One region of the Streptomyces sp. NBC_01707 genome, then DNA from elsewhere that is predicted to be linked to it. Evidence: riboswitches for the same ligand, from Rfam matches in the RefSeq annotation. Region 1 holds a riboswitch; the other holds the start of a gene.
What was found. A riboswitch is a leader RNA that binds a small molecule or an ion and turns the genes downstream of it on or off. The one in region 1 is predicted to bind S-adenosylmethionine.
Positions count from the first base shown of each region.

Region 2: linked by a shared signal. The riboswitch ahead of OG963_RS31865 (aminotransferase class V-fold PLP-dependent enzyme) and the one ahead of thrC (threonine synthase) in region 1 are both predicted to bind S-adenosylmethionine.

Region 1 covers NZ_CP109190.1:4,765,134-4,776,305, reverse strand. The annotation lists gene OG963_RS21475 (trehalose-6-phosphate synthase) at 1-1,065, opposite strand, end outside; gene OG963_RS21470 (glucosyl-3-phosphoglycerate synthase) at 1,120-2,070, opposite strand; SAM riboswitch class I at 2,223-2,349, shown strand; gene thrC (threonine synthase) at 2,367-3,668, shown strand; gene OG963_RS21460 (MoaD/ThiS family protein) at 3,729-4,007, shown strand; gene OG963_RS21455 (cold-shock protein) at 4,462-4,668, shown strand; gene groL (chaperonin GroEL) at 5,020-6,642, shown strand; gene OG963_RS21445 (HAD family acid phosphatase) at 6,742-7,410, opposite strand; partial or broken gene OG963_RS21440 (hypothetical protein) at 7,647-8,518, opposite strand; gene OG963_RS21435 (YncE family protein) at 8,941-10,908, shown strand.
Region 2 covers NZ_CP109190.1:7,107,881-7,119,052, forward strand. The annotation lists gene ctaD (cytochrome c oxidase subunit I) at 1-114, shown strand, start outside; gene OG963_RS31825 (cytochrome c oxidase subunit 4) at 111-509, shown strand; gene OG963_RS31830 (Ig-like domain-containing protein) at 619-1,869, shown strand; gene OG963_RS31835 (response regulator transcription factor) at 1,953-2,354, opposite strand; gene OG963_RS31840 (heme-copper oxidase subunit III) at 2,542-3,162, shown strand; gene OG963_RS31845 (c-type cytochrome) at 3,225-4,034, shown strand; gene OG963_RS31850 (ubiquinol-cytochrome c reductase iron-sulfur subunit) at 4,031-5,086, shown strand; gene OG963_RS31855 (ubiquinol-cytochrome c reductase cytochrome b subunit) at 5,083-6,708, shown strand; gene trpD (anthranilate phosphoribosyltransferase) at 6,833-7,897, shown strand; SAM riboswitch class IV at 7,983-8,100, shown strand; gene OG963_RS31865 (aminotransferase class V-fold PLP-dependent enzyme) at 8,279-9,655, shown strand; gene OG963_RS31870 (Lrp/AsnC family transcriptional regulator) at 9,744-10,025, opposite strand; gene OG963_RS31875 (rhomboid family intramembrane serine protease) at 10,022-10,771, opposite strand; gene OG963_RS31880 (hypothetical protein) at 10,932-11,172, shown strand, end outside.

The sequences.
Region 1 (11,172 bases):
GCGCGCGAAGTCGTCGTTCACATGCAGCAGGACCGGGGTCCAATCAGGCGTTCCGTACGCCTCGTTGATGTCGTCCGCCAGCCGCTGCACCTCGGCCGTGTACTCCCGGTACACCGCCAGGTCCTGACGCGAGGGATACGCGAACGCCACATGCACCACCCGCTCGCGCCACTGCGGGCGGGTGTTCAGCAGCTCCCGGTAGGCCAGCAGCCCGCGCACGATGTTCTTGGACAGTTCCGTACGGTCGACCCGCACGATCGTCTTCCGGCCGGTGCCGCCCACCTGCTCCCGCAGGATCGCCATCCGCTCGTCCACGTCCGCCTCGTGCGCGCGGCGGCGCAGGAAGTCCGCGTCCGCGCCCAGACCGTGCACGCCGGTCCTCGTCCGGCCGGTGCCGCCCAGGACCTCCGTGCAGCAGGCGGTGAACGCGTCCGCCCACCGCCGGGTCAGGAATCCCACCCGGTCCGCGCCGAGCATGCCGCGCAGCAGTTGCTCCGCGATGTCGTCGGGCAGCAGGCGGAAGTAGTCGACCGGGGCCCACGGTGTGTGCGAGAAGTGGCCGATCCGCAGGTCGGGACGGAGATCGCGGAGCATGCCGGGGACCAGGGCCAGGTGGTAGTCCTGCACCAGCACCGCCGCGCCCTCGCCCGCCTCCTCGGCGAGTGCCTGGGCGAAGGCCAGGTTGTACGCCTCGAACGACGCCCACTGCCGGCGGAACTCCGAGTCGAAGACCGGCTCCAGCGGCGTCTGGTACAGCATGTGGTGGACGAACCAGAGCACCGAGTTCGCGATGCCGTTGTACGCGTCGGCGTGCACATCGGCGTCGATGCCGAGCATCCGTACGCCCGGCTCGGCGATCCCGCGCCGGACCGCCACCCTGTCCCCGTCGCCGAGCGCCGCGCAGACCCACAGCTTGTCCTCGACGGCGCTCAGCCCGGAGACGAGTCCGCCGCCGCCCCGTCTGGCGCTGATCGAGCCGTCCTCGCTCAGTGCGTACGAGACCGGGCCGCGGTTGGACGCGACGAGTACCTGGGCAGCAGACGTGATCACGTGCTCGGAGACCATGTTGCGGAATCTAGCCCGATCGCGAACCGCCCAAACGTGCGAAGTCAGGCCACCTCAGGCGGCGCGGCGCGAAACGTACTCCCTGATCTCCTGCATCGGCGGCCGCTCCTCCGTGTCCACGGCGTGCGTACGCGGTACGAAGCCGGTCTCGCCCCGCTCGAACTGGGTGAGGGCCGGCCGTACCAAGTGGCCGCGGGAAAGGCGCAGTTGTGCCGTCCGGTAGATCGCCGCCGCCATCCGGCCCAGTGCCTGCCCGTCCTGATGGCGGTGTTTCCTGACCCCCACATCCACCTGTGCCAGCGCGTCCAGACCCACGGTGTGCAGCGCATCCACGAGCAGGCCCAGTTCCACTCCGTAACCGACCGGGAACGGCAGCCGCTCCAGCAACGAGCGCCGCACCGCGTACTCGCCGCCCAGCGGCTGGACGAGGCCGGCCAGCTGGGGCCAGTGCAGATTGAGCAGCGGGCGGGCCACCAGTTCCGTGACGCGACCGCCCTGGCCTGCTGTGTCCCCGAGCGGGCGGTCGTACATCGCCTTCACGAACTGCACCTCGGGATCGGTGAGCAGCGGGCCGATGATGCCGGAGACGAAGTCCGCGGAGAAGTCCTTCAGGTCGGCGTCTATGAAGCAGACGATGTCACCGTCGGTGACCAGGAGTGATCGCCAGAGGACCTCGCCCTTGCCCGGCAGGGCGGGCATCCGCGGGAGTATGTCGTCACGGTGCACCACCCGGGCGCCCGCCTTCCGGGCGACCTCGGAGGTGGCGTCCGTAGAACCGGAGTCGATCACCAGCAGCTCGTCGACCAGCTGGACCTTCTCCATCAACTCGACCCGGATCGTCTCGACGATCGTGCCGACCGTCGCCTCCTCGTTGAGGGCGGGCAGCACGACACTCACACTTCCGCGCCGCGGGTCCCTGGCCCTGGCGGCGACGAGCCGGTCCAGCGGGCGGTCGGCGGCCGACCAGGAACGCCTGGTCAGCCAGCGTTCGACCTCTTCCAGCACGGTCGATACTCCCTGTATGTGATCCATCTCGCGGTTCGGACGGCTATCTCAACCGTCCGATGCTTCGGTTACAGTCTTGAACAACGCGGACGACCCTCGCATGCCGGGGTCCTCCGCCGACAAATGCCTGGATCGATGATCCAGTGCCACAGCGCTCATCCAGAGGGACTGAGGGAACGGCCCGTTGAAGTCCCGGCAACCCTCCTGCCGACCGCGAGGTCAGGTGGGGAAGGTGCCAATTCCGTCTCGTGGCGAAATGCGTCGCGAGGAAGATGAGGAGAAAGGGCCTCGCCATCATGGCTACGCAGACCGTTGCAGTGAGCACCAATTCTTCCGCCGACGCTGTCGACCTCGGTCCCGCCGCGGCACTTTCCTGCCGCGAGTGCGGAGAGCGTTTCGAGCTCGGTCCCATTTTCGCCTGCGCGACCTGTTTCGGGCCGCTCGAAGTGGCGTACGACCTGCCGAGCGGCTCCCCGGACGAGCTGAAGAAGCGCATCGAGGCCGGACCGAACAACATCTGGCGTTACGCGCCGCTGCTGCCGGTCCCCGCCGATGTCGCGGACAAGCCGAACATCAACCCCGGCTTCACCAAGCTGGTCAAGGCCGACAACCTCGCCCGTGAACTGGGCGTCACCGGCGGCCTGTACGTCAAGGACGACTCCGGCAACCCGACGCACTCCTTCAAGGACCGCGTCGTCGCGATCGCCGTCGAGGCCGCCCGCGCCTTCGGCTTCACCACTCTCTCCTGCTCCTCCACCGGCAACCTCGCCGGCGCCGTGGGCGCGGCCGCCGCCCGGGCCGGCCTGCGGTCCTGCGTGTTCATCCCGCACGACCTGGAGCAGGGCAAGGTCGTCATGGCCGCGGTGTACGGCGGTGAACTGGTCGGCATCGAGGGCAACTACGACGACGTCAACCGCTTCTGCTCGGAGCTCATCGGCGACCCGCTCGGCGAGGGCTGGGGCTTCGTCAACGTCAACCTGCGCCCCTACTACGGCGAGGGTTCCAAGACGCTCGCGTACGAGATCTGCGAGCAGCTCGGCTGGCGGCTGCCCGACCAGCTCGTCATCCCGATCGCGTCCGGCTCGCAGCTCACGAAGATTGACAAGGGTCTGCAGGAGCTGATCAAGCTCGGTCTCGTCGAGGACAAGCCGTACAAGATCTTCGGCGCGCAGGCCGAGGGCTGCTCCCCGGTCTCCACCGCCTTCAAGGCCGGTCACGACGTCGTACGCCCCCAGAAGCCGAACACGATCGCCAAGTCGCTGGCGATCGGCAACCCGGCCGACGGCCCCTACGTCCTGGACATCGCCCGCCGGACCGGGGGCGCAGTCGAGGATGTCGACGACGAGCAGGTCGTCGACGCGATCAAACTGCTGGCACGCACCGAGGGCATCTTCGCGGAGACGGCCGGCGGGGTGACGGTCGGCGTGACGAAGAAGCTGATCGAGGCCGGTCTGCTGGACCCGACGCTCACCACCGTCGTCCTCAACACCGGTGACGGTCTGAAGACGCTGGACGCGGTCGCCCCGACCACCGGTCCGACGGCGACCATCCGGCCCAGCCTCGACGCGTTCCGCGCCGCCGGCCTGGCCCGCAGCTGACCCGACCACCCCGGGACGTCCATCCGTGACGTCCACCCGAGACGCAAGGAAGGCACCCACATGAGCGTCAAGGTCCGTATCCCCACCATCCTGCGCACCTACACGGGCGGTCAGGCCGAGGTCCCGGCCGAGGGCGCGACCCTCTCCCAGGTGATCGAGTCGCTCGAGCGGAACCACCCGGGCATCGCCGCGCGCGTCCTGGACGACCAGGGCAAGCTGCGCCGGTTCGTGAACGTGTACGTCAACGACGACGACGTGCGCTTCGAGGGCGGCCTGGAGGCGGCCACCCCGGACGGCGCCGGCATCTCGATCATCCCGGCCGTCGCGGGCGGCTGCTGACCCTCCGTCGCCCCGGCACGGACTCTCCGTAGGCCCCGCGGCCGACTTCACAGCGTCACCGGAATTGCCCCCTCTGCGAGGTAAGCGGAGGGGGCAATTCTGCATGGTTAAGCGCGGTACAGTTGGGAAGTCCCCTCCGCTGCCCGTGCCGACCGCATATGAGAATGCGCCCGCCCGCGACAAGATGCAGCCAACGTGCTCGAACTCCTTGCGTCATAAGTGGCCTTTGCCCGGCCCGAGTTGCCCTGGAATCGCATAAATTCCGCATATTCGGGTGTTCGGTGCTGCCCAGAATTCTCGTCCGATTGACCTGTTGCAGAGGGCAGTTGGGCAGATACATTCGGCCGCGGTCGACGCGTTCCGGCGCACGCACCCTCTCCTGTCGGGGGGTGAGTTCTGACCCGGGCCCGCGAAGTGCGGTCCTGTGCAAGGGCCAGTAATAGGGGAGTTAGGCATGGCTCAGGGCACCGTCAAGTGGTTCAACGCGGAGAAGGGGTACGGCTTCATCGCGGTCGACGGTGGTGCGGATGTTTTCGTCCACTACAGCGCGATCCAGATGGACGGGTACCGCACCCTCGAAGAGGGTCAGCGAGTTGAATTCGAGATCTCGCAGGGCCAGAAGGGGCCGCAGGCGGACATGGTCAAGCTCGCCGTCGGCTGAGCTCGGCGCGGTCGGCCAACGACACCACTCACGCATGAAGGGTCCGTACCCCCAGGGGGACGGACCCTTCACGCGTCATGGCGGCCGTCGCCCCACGTGGCATCCCCACGGCATCCCGGTGCCGTCGTCCGGTCCACGCCTTGTCCACAACCGTCGGGGGCGCTTGCACTCGTGGGGGTCGAGTGCTAATCATTGGCGTTAGCACTCTCCAGGTGAGAGTGACAGAACTTGGACCGGGCCGGTGAGGCCCGCAGGCGCGGTGGGGCAAGGAACCACCGGGCAGGCAGGCCGTCCGTCGCGGGCGCCACTCGGTCCGGAGAAATCCACCCCTGTCCGGGAGGACCACTTCACATGGCCAAGATCATCGCGTTCGACGAGGAGGCACGGCGCGGTCTCGAGCGCGGGATGAACCAGCTCGCCGACGCCGTCAAGGTCACCCTTGGCCCCAAGGGCCGCAACGTCGTCCTCGAGAAGAAGTGGGGCGCGCCCACGATCACCAACGATGGTGTTTCCATCGCCAAGGAGATCGAGCTCGAGGACCCGTACGAGAAGATCGGCGCCGAGCTGGTCAAGGAAGTCGCCAAGAAGACGGACGACGTCGCCGGCGACGGTACGACCACCGCCACCGTTCTCGCCCAGGCGCTCGTCCGCGAGGGCCTGCGCAACGTAGCCGCGGGTGCGAACCCGATGGCCCTCAAGCGGGGCATCGAGAAGGCCGTCGAGGCCGTCTCCGCCGCTCTGCTGGAGCAGGCCAAGGACGTGGAGACCAAGGAGCAGATCGCTTCGACGGCCTCCATCTCCGCCGCCGACACCCAGATCGGCGAGCTCATCGCCGAGGCGATGGACAAGGTCGGCAAGGAAGGCGTCATCACCGTCGAGGAGTCCCAGACCTTCGGTCTGGAGCTGGAGCTCACCGAGGGTATGCGCTTCGACAAGGGCTACATCTCGGCGTACTTCGCCACCGACATGGAGCGCATGGAGTCGTCCCTGGACGACCCGTACATCCTGATCGTCAACTCCAAGGTCAGCAACGTGAAGGACCTCCTTCCGCTGCTGGAGAAGGTCATGCAGTCCGGTAAGGCGCTGCTGATCATCGCCGAGGACGTCGAGGGCGAGGCCCTGTCGACCCTGGTCGTCAACAAGATCCGTGGCACCTTCAAGTCCGTTGCCGTCAAGGCCCCGGGCTTCGGTGACCGCCGCAAGGCCATGCTCGGCGACATCGCCATCCTCACCGGTGGCACGGTCATCTCCGAGGAGGTCGGTCTCAAGCTCGAGAACGCCGGCCTGGACCTGCTGGGCCGCGCCCGCAAGGTCGTCATCACCAAGGACGAGACCACGATCGTCGACGGTGCCGGTGACAGCGACCAGGTTCAGGGTCGCGTCAACCAGATCCGTGCCGAGATCGAGAACTCCGACTCGGACTACGACCGCGAGAAGCTCCAGGAGCGCCTGGCGAAGCTGGCCGGCGGCGTGGCCGTCATCAAGGCCGGTGCCGCCACCGAGGTCGAGCTCAAGGAGCGCAAGCACCGCATCGAGGACGCCGTTCGCAACGCGAAGGCGGCCGTCGAGGAGGGCATCGTCGCCGGTGGTGGCGTGGCGCTGCTGCAGGCCTCCGCCGTCTTCGAGAAGCTGGAGCTCTCGGGTGACGAGGCGACCGGCGCCAACGCCGTCAAGCTGGCGCTGGAGGCCCCGCTCAAGCAGATCGCCGTCAACGGTGGTCTCGAGGGTGGCGTCGTCGTCGAGAAGGTGCGCAACCTGCCGATCGGTCACGGTCTGAACGCCGCGACCGGCGAGTACGTCGACATGATCGCCGAGGGCATTCTCGACCCGGCGAAGGTCACGCGCTCCGCTCTGCAGAACGCCGCGTCGATCGCCGCGCTGTTCCTGACCACCGAGGCCGTCATCGCCGACAAGCCGGAGAAGGCCTCTGCGGCCGCTCCGGGCGGCATGCCGGGCGGTGACATGGACTTCTGATCCTGACGGATCAGTAGCTCGGTCGCACATCGGCCCCCGGGACCTGTACTGGTCCCGGGGGCCGATGTCATGTCCGCGGTGGTGACGGCAGGTCAGCGGTCAGGAGAGCTTCCCGTCGTAGTCCGGGAGCTTGAACGTCCGCTCGGCGTGGCCGCCGACCAGGTCGCTCTCGTTGTTGCCGATGTTGGCGATGATCGTGTAGCCCCGGGCCTCGATCTCGGCGCGCTTGGCGGTCTTGTACGTGCTGACTTCGTCGAAGAGGTCCGGCAGGTCGCGGACGTAGAGGCCGGTCACCGGGTAGCCGACCGCGGTGAGGTTGTGCTGCGTCAGTGAGGCGATGATGCCCGGACGGGCGGTGACGAAGAAGATGGCGACGCCCTGGGAATCGGCGTACCGGACCAGATCGCGGACCTGGGCGATCGCGGGGGTCGGAAACGTCCAGAAGTAGTGGAAGTCCGTCTCCAGCGACGAGTTGTCGATGTCGAGGACGATCGCCGGTTTCTGGCCCGCGGGGGTCTGCGCGATGCGCTGCTGGATGTAGGGGCGGGCCACGTCGATGACCGCGGCGACATCGCGCTGCCAGGTGCCGTAGTCGATGCCCAGGATGGCGGCATTGCCGCCGGGGGCCCATGACGTGGTGGCGGTGGGCTCGGACACGGGGGCGGCCTGGGCGGCGCCGGCGGGTGCGACGAGGGCGAGAACGGCGGCTGCGACGGACACGGCACCGGCCGTACGGACGGACCGGGTACGGCTTCGAGTTCGGCTCATGAGGGTGTCTCCTGGGTCGACTTTGGCATGCACGCGCTCAACACTCGGTCGGGCCGGGCCGCATGTCTACTGGTCGGTAGGAAACTTCTCGTGGACGCACGATGAATCGGGGTGCGCGGGCTTCGGGCCGACCGCGCACAGCGCCGCGGGGCTTTCCGGGCACGCTCGTGGTCCCGAACGGCCCGGGAGGATCGGGCAGGTCGCCGATCACCGCATGGTTCGTCCGTGAGTCGAAGTCATGCCCGTGTCCTTCGGGTTCGGGGGACCATCGCGGCGCGCACCTCGGCCATCCGGTCGCGGACCCCGCCGACCGGGATCCCGCGACTGCTCGCCGGTACGGGGACCTGTTCGCCCCGGCACGGTCCGCATGTACCGCCGGGCAGTGCCTCCCCCCGGGCCGGTGCGCCGCATTTCGTGCACTCCAGGACTCGCAGCACGGCGGGCGGGGTGGGCGGAGCGGCCCGTTCGGGTGGCATTTTGGAGATCAGGCGGCTGCGGACCAGGGCCGCCGCGTGGTGGACGGGCACCGGCAGTCCGCCGGTGAGGGCGTGCAGCAGCTGGGCTTCGGTGGCGCCTCGTGCGAGCCACTCGGTGACGTACGGCTCCAGCCCCGCACAGTCGGCCGCGGAGAGGCTCAGTGCGGGCGCGGTCCGGCCGAGCGCGGCGAGCAGGACGAACGCCCGTGACCGGGTGGGCCGTTGCTGCTCCGGTGGTACGTCGCCCCGGGTGAATGCCGCCCACCAGGCGTCGTCGCGAGGTGTGCGGGAGAAGAACGTACGCGTCACCCAGCGCGCGCTGCCCGAACCGATGACGTGCTCGCTGCCCCGGCGCAGATGGCCGGTCCGCTGCAGGTTGTTCAGCGTGGTCCGCAGTGCGCACTGCCCGTACGGGAGCACCTTGGCCAGCGTCTTCACGGAGATGTCGGCACCGTCCGGCAGTGGTCGACATAGCCGGCGACGGCGGCCTCACGCGGCGGAAGGTGCGCGAAGTCGTGTGCGGTACGGGGTCGTTGGCCGGACGCGGACCGCTTGCCGTAGCCCGGGTTGGCCATCGGGTGCGGGGGTACGTGCGGTGCGCGCGGGGCAGCACTAAGCTGGCTGACAGCCATTTGATCGCCTGTTTCGATCTCGTTGGTCAGACCCCTGTTCGGTGTTCCCGCACCGGCAGGGGTCGTTCGTTATTCGGAACGCTAGAGCGTCCGTACCGTGCGTGGCAAGCCGGTCACGAGAAGTGAACTCTCCAGCTGGGGAGGGTGGGTGGGTGGGGAGGAGCCCTCCGCCCCTTCCTTGGAAAGAGGGCTCGGAGCACGGGGCTTGAGCCCCGAGGCGGACCGAGGGGGCGTGAAGAGCGCGCCGCGCGTCGTCTGGGGCACGGCCGGCTGCCGGCGGCGGGGGTGGCGGTCATGCTGTCGGTCGCGTGACCTAGTCTTCGCTCACTCGCCACGCGCACGGCACAGGTCACACACATCACCTGTCTCCTGTCAGTCTGCGCGCAATGGCTAAACACTCGTTCCGGGGGGTTCGAATCACCGTGCGTATGCGCACTCTTCCGGCCGCCACCGCACTGGCGGTCCTCTTCAGCTCGGCGGTGCTCACCGCCGCACCGGCGTCCGCCGACACCGCCAGGACCGTCGCGGTCACGGCCGCGGCCGACACGATCGTCGACGGCGTCCATCAGCGGCTGTTCTTCAGCGACAGGTACCAGAACAAGATCGTCGTCACCGACTACGCAGGCAAGGCCATCGCCGAGCTCACCGGCCTGCCTCAGGTCCAGGACCTCGAACTGAGCCCGGACTCGGGCACGCTGTACGCCGCGGTCTACGACGCCGACAAGATCGTCGCCTTCGACACCGCGACACTCACGCAGACCGCCGAGTACCCCACCGGTACCAGGACCACGCCCTCCCGGCTCGCCTACGCGGACGGCAAGCTGTGGTTCGGATACGGCGACCAGTGGGACTCCGGGCTCGGCTCGGTCGACCTGACCGCCGAGACGCCCACAGTGACGCTGGACCTGGCGGCCGGGCACGACTTCGCCGGTCCGCCCAAGCTCTACGCGGACCCCGACAACCCGGGCACGCTGCTCGCCCTCGATGCGGGCATCAGCTCCGGTCCGATCGTCGTCTACGACATCTCCTCCGGTACTCCGGCCATCCGCGTCTCCGCCGAGAAGGGCGGCTTCTACAACGACGCGGCCCTCACCCCGGACGGCCAGAACGTCGTCGTGGCCGGGCCCGGGAACCGCGCGCTCACCGAGTACCGGCTCTCCGACCTGGAGGAGGTCCGCACCTTCCCCGTCGCCTCCGAACCGGAGACGGTCAGCATCGCCCCGGACGGCACGGTCGCGGCCACCGTCCTCGACACCGACGACCTCGGCGACACGTACGTCTTCGCCGCCGACCCCGGCCGGCCCGCCAGCGTCCGCAACCTGTCGCACAGCTGGATGCCCTGGTTCGGGCACTCGACGAACTGGTCGGCCGACGGCGGAAAGCTGTTCGTGATGAGCGAGGGGGGCGACAACGACTCCTCCACGTTCAACGTCGTCGACGAACCCCGTAAGTACGTCGCCACGCTGAAGGCCGACGCCCCGGCCACCGCCACCCGCGCCAAGTCCCTCACCGTCAAGGGCTCGCTCGTCTCCACCCTCGCGCTGCCTGCGGGGACGCCGCTGACCGTCACCCGCACCGACCTGGAGTCGCCGAACGGCAAGTCGCTCGGCACCAAGTCCCTGGCAACGGGCGGCAAGTTCTCCTTCACGGACACCCCGCCGGCCGGCGGCAAGGTCACATACAAGGTGTCGTACGCCGGTGACGCCACGCACGTCCCGGCGACCGCCTCGGACACGGTCGACGTCTCCCGCGCCACGCCCACGCTGACGCTGAACAACAACGGCAAGGTGTACGACTACGGCAAGGACGTCGCGTTCACGGCGCACCTCGGCACGACGTACAAGAGCCGCACGGTCGAGATCTGGGCCAACCCCTTCGGCTCGGACAAGCCGAACAAGCTGGTGAAGACCGGCACGGTCAACTCCAGCGGCAATCTGTCGGTCACCCTGGACATGACCCGGGACGCCACGGTCACGGCCGTGTTCAAGGGCGACGCCCGCTATGCCCCGAAGACGACCAAGTCCACGGCGTACGCCAGGGTGAAGGTCTCGACGGCACTGTCCAAGCACTACAAGACCGGCAAGATCGGCTCCACGACGTACTACTACTTCCACAAGAACACCGACGTCATCTCCACGACGACGATGAGCTACTACAAGGACCGCAAGCAGCGGCTCGAGCTCCAGGTGTACTCCCAGGGCAAGTGGTACTCCGGGGCCACCGAGTACTTCAAGCTCGGCACCAACGGGAAGTCGGTCGTCAACCTGGGCCACGCCGGCAAGTCCGGCGTCCGCGCCCGGGTGCGCTCCTCGTACATCAACGCCAGCTCCGGGGACAATGTGAACTCCACTACGCACGGCGCCTGGAAGTACTTCATCTTCACCAGCTGAGTCGGTGACCGGTCCCATGAGGCCGTGACGTCGGGGCGCGTTCCCAGCACTGGGAGGGAACGTGCCCCGGCTCTGCCTTGACCCCCGAGGGAAAGGCCCCAACTCTCCTTCCGGTCTTCCGGGTTGTGGGCGCAGTGACAGCGGCGGGGTGGCGTGCGCGAAGCTGCAGGGGCTCGCCGGGCGGGTACGGCCCCCGGGGAGGCGTGGGGCGACGCATCCAGGGCCATGTGGCATTCCTCACAGTGAAAGTGTGTGTAGTGAAAG
Region 2 (11,172 bases), 2.3 Mb from region 1:
TCCGAATCCCCGGCGTTCGACCTGCACCATCCGGAGATCTCGGCGCTCGAGCAGCTGGAGCATCACTCCGAGGCTGACAAGGCCCTCGCAGGTGGCAAGGAGGCCGGCAAGTGAAGATCCAGGGCAAGATGTTCCTCTGGCTGAGCGTCTTCATCCTCGCCATGGCAGTGACCTACGGCGTGTGGTCGAAGGAGCCGGCCGGTACCACCGCGCTCGTCCTGGCCTTCGGCCTGAGCGTCATGATCGGCTTCTACCTGGCCTTCACGGCGCAGCGGGTCGACGCCATGGCTCAGGACAACAAGGAAGCCGATGTCGCGGACGAGGCCGGCGAGGTGGGGTTCTTCTCCCCGCACAGCTGGCAGCCGCTCTCGTTGGCCATCGGCGGAGCCCTCGCCTTCATGGGGATCATCTTCGGATGGTGGCTGCTCTACTTCTCGGCCCCGGTCATCATGATCGGCCTGTTCGGCTGGGTCTTCGAGTACTACCGCGGTGAGAACCGCACCCAGTGACACCGCTCCACCTGACGGGGGGCCCGCACTTCTCATGTGAGAGGTGAGGGTCCCCCGTTTGCAGTCACCCGACGCGCTGAAACTGATGAATCTTCTTAGCGTGGTGACCATGAACACGCCGCGAATTCGTCCCGTAGTGAGCTGCACGCTGCTGGTCATGACCCTGGTTGCAGGGGCGACCGCCTGTGGCGGGCCACATGGTCATCCACTCGCCGAACAGCCGTACGACGCGGCGGACGAGATCACCTCCAACGCCCCCGAGGGCGACAAGAAGGCCGATCCCGACAAGCCGCTCGAAGTCACCGCCAGCGGTGACGACGGCCGGATCACGGACGTGGACGCGGTGGACACCGCCGGGCGCCATCTCGCGGGCGAACTCTCGGCCGACGGGCTGCGCTGGCACTCCACCGTCCCGCTCGCGGCCGGCACCCGCTACACCGTCAAGGTCAGTGTCGAGGACGACGACGGCGCTCCGGGCAGTCGTACGCTCTCCTTCGAGACGGCCCCGGCGAAGAAGCTCCTGAATGTCACCTTCGGCCCGCACGCGGGCACCTACGGCGTCGGACAGCCCATTACGGCGGAACTCAGCGCTCCGGTCAAGGACAAGGCCTCCCGGGCCGCCGTGGAGCGGGCGCTGAAGGTCCGTTCCACACCCGCCGTGACGGGCTCCTGGTACTGGGTCGACGACAAGATCCTGCATTACCGCCCGAAGGAGTACTGGCCGGCCCGGGCCACGATCGAGGTCAGCAGCAACATGGCCGGCATCAGGGTCACCAAGGGGCTGTACGGAGCCCCGGCGAAGCCCTTGAAGATCACCACCGGCGACCGTATCGAGGCCATCACCGACGCCGCCGCGCACTCCATGACGGTCAAGCGGAACGGGCAAGTGATCAACACCATTCCGGTGACCACCGGAAGGCCCGGCTTCGACACCCGCAACGGCGTCAAGGTCGTGCTGAGCAAGGAGTACTCCGTACGCATGCGCGGGGAGACCATCGGCATCTCGGAGAATTCCAGCGACGGGTACGACTTGATGGTCTACTACGCGACCCGCGTCACCTGGAGCGGTGAGTACGTGCACGCCGCCCCCTGGTCCACCGGTTCACAGGGGTACGCGAACGTCAGCCACGGCTGTACGGGCATGAGCAACGCGCAGGCCCAGTGGTTCTTCAACACCGTGCGCGAGGGCGACCTCGTCTCGGTCGTCGGCAGCCAGGGCGCCACGATGACGCCGTTCGACAACGGCTACGGCGACTGGAACCTGTCCTGGGCCAAATGGCAGCAGGGCAGCGCCCTGCAGAACAACGCCACCCCGGACGGGTCGACGGTGGAGGCGGCGCGCCTGCGCCCCGAGGTCTGACCGCCCAGGGAGTGCGTGGCCCCTCGAAGGGACGTGCTGCGGCCCGGCCCGCGGTGGAACCGCGGGCCGGGCCGCAGCACGACTCAGGACTGTACGCAGAGCCTGCTGCGCAGCAGGGCGGCCAGTGCGTCCGCGAACTCGACCGGCTCGACCGGAAGGGTCACCGCGGCGTCCGCGCGGCTCCACGTGGCCAGCCAGGCGTCCTGCGGACGCCCGATCAGCAGCAGCACCGGCGGGCAGTGGAAGATCTCGTCCTTGATCTGCCGGCAGACGCCCATGCCGCCCGCCGGGGCCGTCTCGCCGTCCAGCACGCACACGTCGATGCCGCCGTTGTCGAGCGCGGTCAGGACGGCGGGCAGAGTGGCGCACTCCACGAACTCCACCGGTGGCACGTCCGCCGCAGGCCTGCGACCGGCGGCCAACCTCACCTGCTCACGGGTGTTGGCATCGTCGCTGTAGACCAGGACCGTGGCGGTCGGCTGCATTGTTCCTCCGTGACATCTGTGTCTTCGGGGCTCTCGGGGCATGAACCGATGCGCGGATCGTACTCCGACCGACAGCCTGTCAGCACCGGTAATGACACCGATTCGATGGGCCGTTCGGGCAGGACACACCCTGCTGACACACCGAACGGCACCCCCCGGAGTGAGGGCGGGATAAGCGACCGACATAATGTCGGTCGTGGCGACAGCAACGACAGTAGAAACCGGGCACGCGCACCCGTCGGTCAATCGACCGAACCTCACCAGCGTCGGAACCATCATCTGGTTGAGTTCCGAGCTGATGTTCTTCGCGGCCCTCTTCGCGATGTACTTCACCCTCCGATCGGTGATGGGACCCGACCACTGGAAGGAAATGGCTTCCGCCCTGAACTTCCCGTTCTCGGCGACGAACACCACGATCCTGGTGCTCTCCTCCCTCACCTGCCAGCTCGGCGTCTTCGCCGCGGAGCGGGGCGATGTGAAGAAGCTCCGTGCCTGGTTCGTGATCACGTTCGTGATGGGTGCGATCTTCATCGGAGGCCAGGTCTTCGAGTACACCGAGCTGGTGAAGAAGGACGGCCTCTCGCTGTCCTCCGACCCGTACGGCTCGGTGTTCTACCTGACCACCGGCTTCCACGGTCTGCATGTGACAGGCGGTCTCATCGCCTTCCTGCTCGTACTGGGCAGGACATACGCGGCCAAGAGGTTCACCCATGAACAGGCGACCGCTGCCATCGTCGTGTCCTATTACTGGCACTTCGTCGATGTCGTGTGGATCGGCCTCTTCGCCACGATCTACATGATCAAGTAACCGGGCTCGAACCCGAACCACATCCAGCATCGACGCAGAAGATCCTGACACCGGGGTAATCCGTGAAAAAGCTCTCCGCACGACGACGCCATCCGTTGGCGGCGGTCGTCGTACTACTCCTCGCGCTGGCGGCTACCGGGGGGCTGTACGCCGCGTTTGCGCCCGCGAGCAAGGCGCAGGCCGACGACACCGCCCAGTCCCTCGCCATCGATGAGGGCAAGAAGCTGTACTCCGTCGGTTGCGCCAGCTGCCACGGAGCCGGCGGTCAGGGCTCGTCCGACGGGCCGAGCCTGGTCGGCGTGGGCTCCGCCGCCGTCGACTTCCAGGTCGGCACGGGCCGTATGCCGGCCCAGCAGCCGGGTGCCCAGGTACCGAAGAAGAAGGTCATCTACAGCCAGGCCGAGATCGACCAGCTCGCGGCCTATGTCGCGTCGCTCGGCGCCGGCCCGATCGTGCCGACCGAGGACCAGGTCAGCCCTGACGGTGCGGACATCGCCAAGGGTGGCGACCTGTTCCGTACCAACTGCGCGCAGTGCCACAACTTCACCGGCGAGGGCGGTGCCCTGACGAAGGGCAAGTACGCGCCCAGCCTTGAGGGCGTGGACCCGAAGCACATCTACGAGGCCATGCAGACCGGCCCGCAGAGCATGCCGTCCTTCCCCGACTCGACGATGCCCGAGCAGCAGAAGCGGGACATCATCGCGTACGTCAAGACCGTGAACAGCGCCGAGTCCGAGACCCCTGGTGGCCTCAAGCTGGGCGGGCTCGGTCCGGTCAGCGAGGGTCTGTTCGCCTGGATCTTCGGTCTGGGCGCACTCGTCGCAGTTGCCGTTTGGGTCGCGGCCCACACCGCTAAGGCCAAGAAGTCATGAGTAGCCAAGAGAAGATTCCAGAAGAGAACCTGCCCGCTGAGCAGGAAGCCGCGCACGGCGCGGTAGAGGGCGCGGACGACCCGTTCGCCGACCCGGGGCTGCCGGCCCACCGGCCGCGCATCCAGGACATCGACGAACGGGCCGCGAAGCGCTCCGAGCGCACGGTCGCGTTCCTGTTCGTGCTGTCCATGCTGGCGACCATCGGCTTCATCGCCTCGTACGTCATCTTCCCGGTGGACAAGATCGTGTTCATCTGGCCGTTCGGCCATGTGAGCGCGCTCAACTTCTCCCTCGGGCTGACCCTCGGCGTGGCCCTCTTCACCATCGGCGCGGGCGCGGTCCACTGGGCGCGCACCTTGATGTCCGACGAAGAGATCGCCGATGACCGGCACGCCATCGAGGCGGAGCCCGAGGTCAAGGCGAAGGTTCTCGCCGACTTCGCGGCCGGTGCCGAGGAGTCCGCGTTCGGCCGGCGCAAGCTGATCCGCAACACCCTGTTCGGTGCGCTGGCCCTGGTGCCGCTCTCCGGCGTGATGCTGTTGCGCGACCTCGGCCCGCTGCCGGAGAAGAAGCTCCGTCAGACCCTGTGGTCCAAGGGCAAGCAGCTCATCAACATGAACACGATGGAGCCGCTGCGTCCCGAGGACGTCGCCGTCGGTTCGCTGACCTTCGCCATGCCCGAGGGCCTGACGGAGGACGCTCACGACTTCCAGACGCAGATCGCCAAGGCTGCGCTGATGATCATCCGTATCCAGCCGGAGAACATCAAGGACAAGCGCGAGCGCGAGTGGGCCCACGAGGGCATCGTGGCCTTCTCGAAGATCTGCACCCACGTCGGCTGCCCGATCAGCCTGTACGAGCAGCAGACGCACCACGTGCTCTGCCCGTGCCACCAGTCCACCTTCGACCTCTCCGACGGCGCCCGCGTCATCTTCGGTCCGGCCGGTCACTCCCTTCCGCAGCTGCGGATCGGTGTGAACAGCGAGGGCAACCTCGAGGCGCTCGGTGACTTCGAAGAGCCCGTCGGTCCTGCATTCTGGGAGCGCGGATGAGTACTGCGACCGACACGAAGCGTAAGGCGCCCGCCGGCGAGCGGGTGGCCGACTGGGCGGACGGCCGGCTCGGGATCTACTCCCTGGCCAAGGCCAACATGCGCAAGATCTTCCCGGACCACTGGTCCTTCATGCTCGGTGAAGTCGCCCTCTACAGCTTCATCATCATCATCCTCACGGGTGTGTATCTGACGCTGTTCTTCCACCCGAGCATGAACGAGGTCGTGTATCACGGCTCGTACGAGCCGATGCAGGGCATCCGGATGTCCGAGGCCTACGCCTCGACGCTGGACATCAGCTTCGACATCCGCGGTGGTCTGCTGGTCCGCCAGATCCACCACTGGGCCGCGCTGATCTTCCTCGCCGCCATGTTCGTGCACATGATGCGCGTCTTCTTCACGGGTGCGTTCCGCAAGCCGCGTGAGATCAACTGGCTGTTCGGCTTCCTGCTGTTCGTGCTGGGTATGTTCACCGGCTTCACGGGCTACTCGCTCCCGGACGACCTGCTCTCGGGTACGGGTGTCCGCTTCACCCAGGGCGCGATCCTGTCCACGCCGATCGTCGGCACGTACATCTCGATGTTCCTGTTCGGCGGAGAGTTCCCCGGCGGCGACTTCGTCGCCCGGTTCTACTCGATCCACATCCTGCTGCTGCCGGGCATCATGCTCGGCCTCGTGGTCGGCCATCTGATCCTGGTCTTCTTCCACAAGCACACGCAGTTCGCGGGTCCCGGCCGCACCAACAAGAACGTCGTCGGTATGCCGCTGCTGCCGATCTACATGGCGAAGGCCGGAGGCTTCTTCTTCCTGGTCTTCGGTGTCATCGCGGTCATCGCGGCGATCGCCTCGATCAACCCGATCTGGGCCATCGGTCCGTACCGTCCGGACCAGGTGTCCACCGGCGCCCAGCCCGACTGGTACATGGGCTTCGCCGAGGGTCTGATCCGAGTGATGCCGGGCTGGGAGATCAACCTCTGGGGTCACACGCTCGTCCTGGGTGTGTTCATCCCGCTGATGGCCTTCGGCCTGGTGCTGGCCGTGATCGCGGTCTACCCGTTCGTCGAGTCCTGGGTCACCGGGGACAAGCGCGAGCACCACATCCTGGACCGCCCGCGCAACGCCCCGACCCGGACGGCCTTCGGCGTCGCCTGGATCACGGAGTACATCATCGTCTTCATCGGCGGTGGTAACGACCTGTGGGCCACGCACTTCCAGCTCTCGCTGAACTCCATCTCGTGGTTCGTCCGGATCTTCATCTTCGTGGGACCGGTCCTGGCGTTCCTCGTCACCAAGCGGATCTGTCTCGGCCTTCAGCGCCGCGACCGGGAGAAGGTGCTGCACGGACGCGAGTCCGGCATCATCAAGCGCCTGCCGCACGGTGAGTTCGTCGAGATCCACGAGCCGCTCAACCCGGCGCAGCTGCACACGCTCACCGCGCACGAGCAGTACAAGCCGGTCGAGATCGGCCCGACGGTCGACGAGAACGGTGTCGAGCGCAAGGTGCCCGCGATGCAGAAGCTGCGGGCCAAGCTCAGCAAGGGTTACTTCGGCGAGCACAACCAGATCGAGAAGCCCACTGCCGAGGAGTACAAGGAGATCACCAGCGGCCACGGCCACCACTGATCGCCTCAACTGATCGCCACAGCGGGAGCCCCGTCCATTCGATGGACGGGGCTCTTTGCCGTCCCGGGCGCTCGATAGGGTGGGGTCCATACCCTTATCGGCTGTGGACCCCCAGGAGCGGACCATGAACGTTGTGACCCCGGTCGGCGGCGACAGCGTGGCGGCTCGTTCCTGGCCCGGCGTACTGAACGCCCTGCTGCGCGGCCAGGACCTGACCGCAGACGACACCGCGTGGGCGATGGACAACATCATGAGCGGCGAGGCGACCGACGTGCAGATCGCCGGTTTCGCCGTCGCCCTGCGGGCCAAGGGCGAGACCGTCGACGAGGTCACCGGACTCGTCCGCGCCATGTACGAGCACGCCACCACGATCCAGGTGCCGGGCCGCACGGTCGACATCGTCGGCACTGGCGGCGACCTCGCCAAGACGGTCAACATCTCCACGATGTCCGCGATCGTCGTCGCGGGCACCGGCGCCAAGGTCGTCAAGCACGGCAACCGCGCCTCCTCCTCGGCCAGTGGCGCCTCCGACGTCCTGGAGAAGCTCGGCGTCAATCTGGAGCTGGCCCCGCAGCGCGTCGTCGAGGTGGCGGAGGAGGCGGGTATCACCTTCTGCTTCGCGGTGAAGTTCCACCCCGCCCTGCGGTACGCGGCGCGGGCCCGTAAGGAGCTCGGCGCGCAGACCACGTTCAACATCCTCGGTCCGCTCACCAACCCGGCCCAGGTGCGCTCCCAGGCCATCGGTGTCGCCGATCTGAAGATGGCCCCCATCGTCGCGGGCGTGCTCGCGGCGCGCGGCAACTCGGCACTGGTCTTCCGCGGCGACGACGGTCTGGACGAGCTGACGACCACGGCGACCTCCCGGATCTGGGTGGTCCGGGACGGCGAGGTGCGCGAGGAGGCCTTCGACCCGCGCGACGTCGGCCTCGAGCTGGTCCCCGTCGAGGCGCTGCGCGGCGCCGACGCGTCGTACAACGCGGATGTGGCCCGCCGGCTGCTGGCCGGTGAGACCGGTCCGGTACGCGAAGCGGTGCTGCTGAACTCGGCGGCGGCGCTGGTGGCGCTGGACCCGGGTGAGGGCACGTTGAACGAGCAGCTGGCCGCCGGGATCGCCAAGGCCGCCGAGTCCATCGACTCGGGTGCGGCCCGGGCGGCACTCGAGCGCTGGGTGACGGTCAGCAACGCCTGACCGAACGGGAAATGCCGACCGGGGCGCAGTCCAGATCTTGGACTGCGCCTTGCGCGTCGACGCACGTATGGCAAGATGCTGCGCAGGTCATGAGTGACAGCGACTACGGCCCCGGCCCGCTGTCCGGCAACCCTCCGTCCGTGGCGGGGTGCCCCGGGTGAAGACCAGGCCGTAGGCAGCGAGGTCTGCGGCAAGCGCGGACCCCTCGACATCTGTGAATGTCACATCCCTGGGGTCCTGGTCCTCAAGGAGCCTCTTGTGAGCAAGCGAATGCGATAGGGCCCGGTCCGGCCCCTCTCCGCACACCCCTTTTTTCTTCCTCCTGCGCTGCCGCGTACCCGCCGGCGCAGTGAATTCGCCTGCCTCGTACGGGAGTTCGCCATGTCTGTTGTCACCGCTGCCGCTGACCGGTCCATTTGTTCCCCGCTGCCTGTTCTGGGCAAGGACGTGACTGTTCCACTCGTTACCGGCGGAGAAGTCGCCTATGCCGCCCTGGACTACGCGGCCAGTGCCCCGGCCCTGCAGCGGGTGTGGGACGACGTCGCCGCGTACGCCCCGTACTACGGCAGCGTCCACCGCGGCGCCGGCTACCTCTCGCAGCTCTCCACGGACCTGTTCGAGAACAGCCGCAAGACGGTTGCGGAGTTTCTCGGCTGCCGCGCCGGGGACCAGGTGATCTTCACCCGGTCGACGACGGACTCGCTGAACCTGCTGGCCGCGGCGGTCCCCGCCGACTGTCAGGTCTTCGTGTTCGAGACCGAGCACCATGCCTCGCTGCTGCCCTGGCGCGACGCCCGTGTCACCTACCTCGACGCCCCGCGCACCCCGGCCCAGGCCGTCGAGACGCTGGAGCGGGCGCTCGCCGGCCGTGACCCCTACGGCCCTGCGCTGGTCTGCGTCACCGGCGCCTCGAACGTCACCGGTGAGCTGTGGCCGGTGAAGGAGCTGGCCGCCGCCGCCCACGCCCACGGTGCCCGGATCGTGCTCGACGCCGCACAGCTCGCGCCGCACCACCCGGTCGACATCGACGAGCTCGACGTCGACTGGGTCGCCTTCTCCGGGCACAAGCTGTACGCGCCGTTCGGCTCCGGCGTCCTCGCGGGCCGCGCCGACTGGCTGCAGGACGCCGAGCCGTACCTCGCCGGTGGTGGCGCCTCCCGGAAGGTCGCCCGGCGCACCGACGGAGGTGTGGACGTGGAGTGGCACTCCACCGCCGCCCGGCACGAGGCCGGCTCGCCCAATGTCATCGGTGTCTACTCCATCGCCTCCGCCTGCAAGGCGCTCACCGAGGCCGGCTTCGACCGCCTCGTCGCCCGCGAGCAGCAGCTCGTCACCCGTGTCCGGGAGGGCCTCGCCGAGGTCCCCCAGGTCAAGGTGCTGTCGCTGTTCGGCGACGACGCCCCGCGGGTCGGCGTCATCTCCTTCGTGGTGGAGGGCTGGAACAGCTCGCACTTCGCCGCGGCGCTCTCCGCCGAGTACGGCATCGGGGTACGCGACGGACTGTTCTGCGCCCACCCGCTGGTGCGCACCCTGCTCGGCAGCGACCCGCAGGACCCGGGTGAGTGCGGCGCGCCGGAGGCGGAGCCGGGTGAGCGCTCGCTGAACGCGATCCGGGTCAGCTTCGGCGCCGGCACGCCGGACGAGCACATCGAGCGCTTCGTCCGCGCGGTCAAGGAGCTGGTGAGCGAGGGTGCCCAGTGGAAGTACCGCACCGAGGACGGCCGCTGCGTCCCGGACCGGGGCACCGCCCAGGTCTGACCGGCCGGTGGCCGAGGCCGTAATACTTCGGCCGGGGACGGGCAGCTGCCCGTCCCCGGCCGAAGTATTACGCCGTGATGCGGCGTACCTACGCGTCGAGACCGATGGCGAAGGCGGCTTCCAGGTCGTGCTGCGAGTACGTACGGAACGCGACATGCGTGTCGGTGCCCTCGACACCGGGGATCTTGCTGATCCGGCCGGGGATGACATCCGCCAGATCGTCGTGCTTGGCCACCCGGACCATGGCGATCAGGTCGTACGTACCGGTGACCGAGAAGACCTCGCTGACGCTGTCCAGCGCCGCGATGGACTCGGCGATCTCGGGAATCCGGTCCACGCTGGTTTTGATGAGCACGATCGCGGTGATCACGGCTGGCTTTCTCCCTCGGTGGCCGTGGCTGGAGTCTTCACTCTAGCCCCACGGCGGTAGCGCCCCCAGGCGTAGAGGAAGCCGGTGGCGAAGCCGACCACATGGGCGAGATAGGCCACCCCCGGTCCGCTGCCCGCGCCCTGCGCCGCCATCCACTGCAGGGCGAACCAGAAGATCAGCACGATCCAGGCGGGAAAGCGCAGCGGCAGGAAGAGCAGGAACGGGAAGAGGCTGGTGACCCGCGCCCGGGGGAACAGGTACAGGAACGCCCCGAGCACCGCGGAGATCGCCCCCGAGGCGCCGACGAGGGTCTGGTCGGAGTCGGCGTGCGCCGCCGCGTACGCGAGCAGGGCGAGGTAGCCGCAGCCGAGGTAGAAGAAGGCGAACTCGGCACGGCCCATCCGCTCCTCGGCCATCGCCCCGAAGACGTACAGGAAGAGCATGTTGCCGAGCAGATGCAGCCAGCTGCCGTGCACGAAGAGCGCGGTCAGCGGGGTGAGCAGGGCATGTGCCGAGCCGCCCCACAGCTCGGTGGGGATCACCCCCCAGCGCTCGAAGTACCCGGCCTGGGCGGCGAGCAGGGTGTCGGCGGTGCCGTACGAGGGATTGAACCCGGAGAGCGGGCTGATCAGGAAAATGGCACAGCACAGGCCGATCAGGGCATACGTCACCGGGGCACCGCCCGCGGTGGCGGCGCGCAGGAGCCTGCCGGTCAGTCCGCCCGTCACAGCCCGCCGTTCGATCATGAACAGAGCATGACGCAAGGTGATGGAACGGGGCAGACCGCCTCGCCGTGTCGATGGGTATGCACAAGGCCGTAGGGTTACAGCAGGACATCCGCAGTTCGACGGCGCACCGCGAGATCCTTGGCAGGCAGCACGACGCTCGACGAAAGAGGACGCAACGATGACGACGGTTCCCCAGCCGACCGACGGGACCCGCTGGCGCTGCACGCTCTGCGGGAATCTCACGCGCTTCGACGTGACGCGTTCGTCCAAGGTTGTCGAATACGTGCATCTCGACCTCGCAGGAGAGGCGACCGTCGAGGAGCGCGAGGTGGTCAGTGAGACCATCGAGTCGGTCCGGTGTCGTTGGTGCAACGCGGTGGACCAGATCGAACTAGTCGACAGGCCGGGTGCCGACTCCT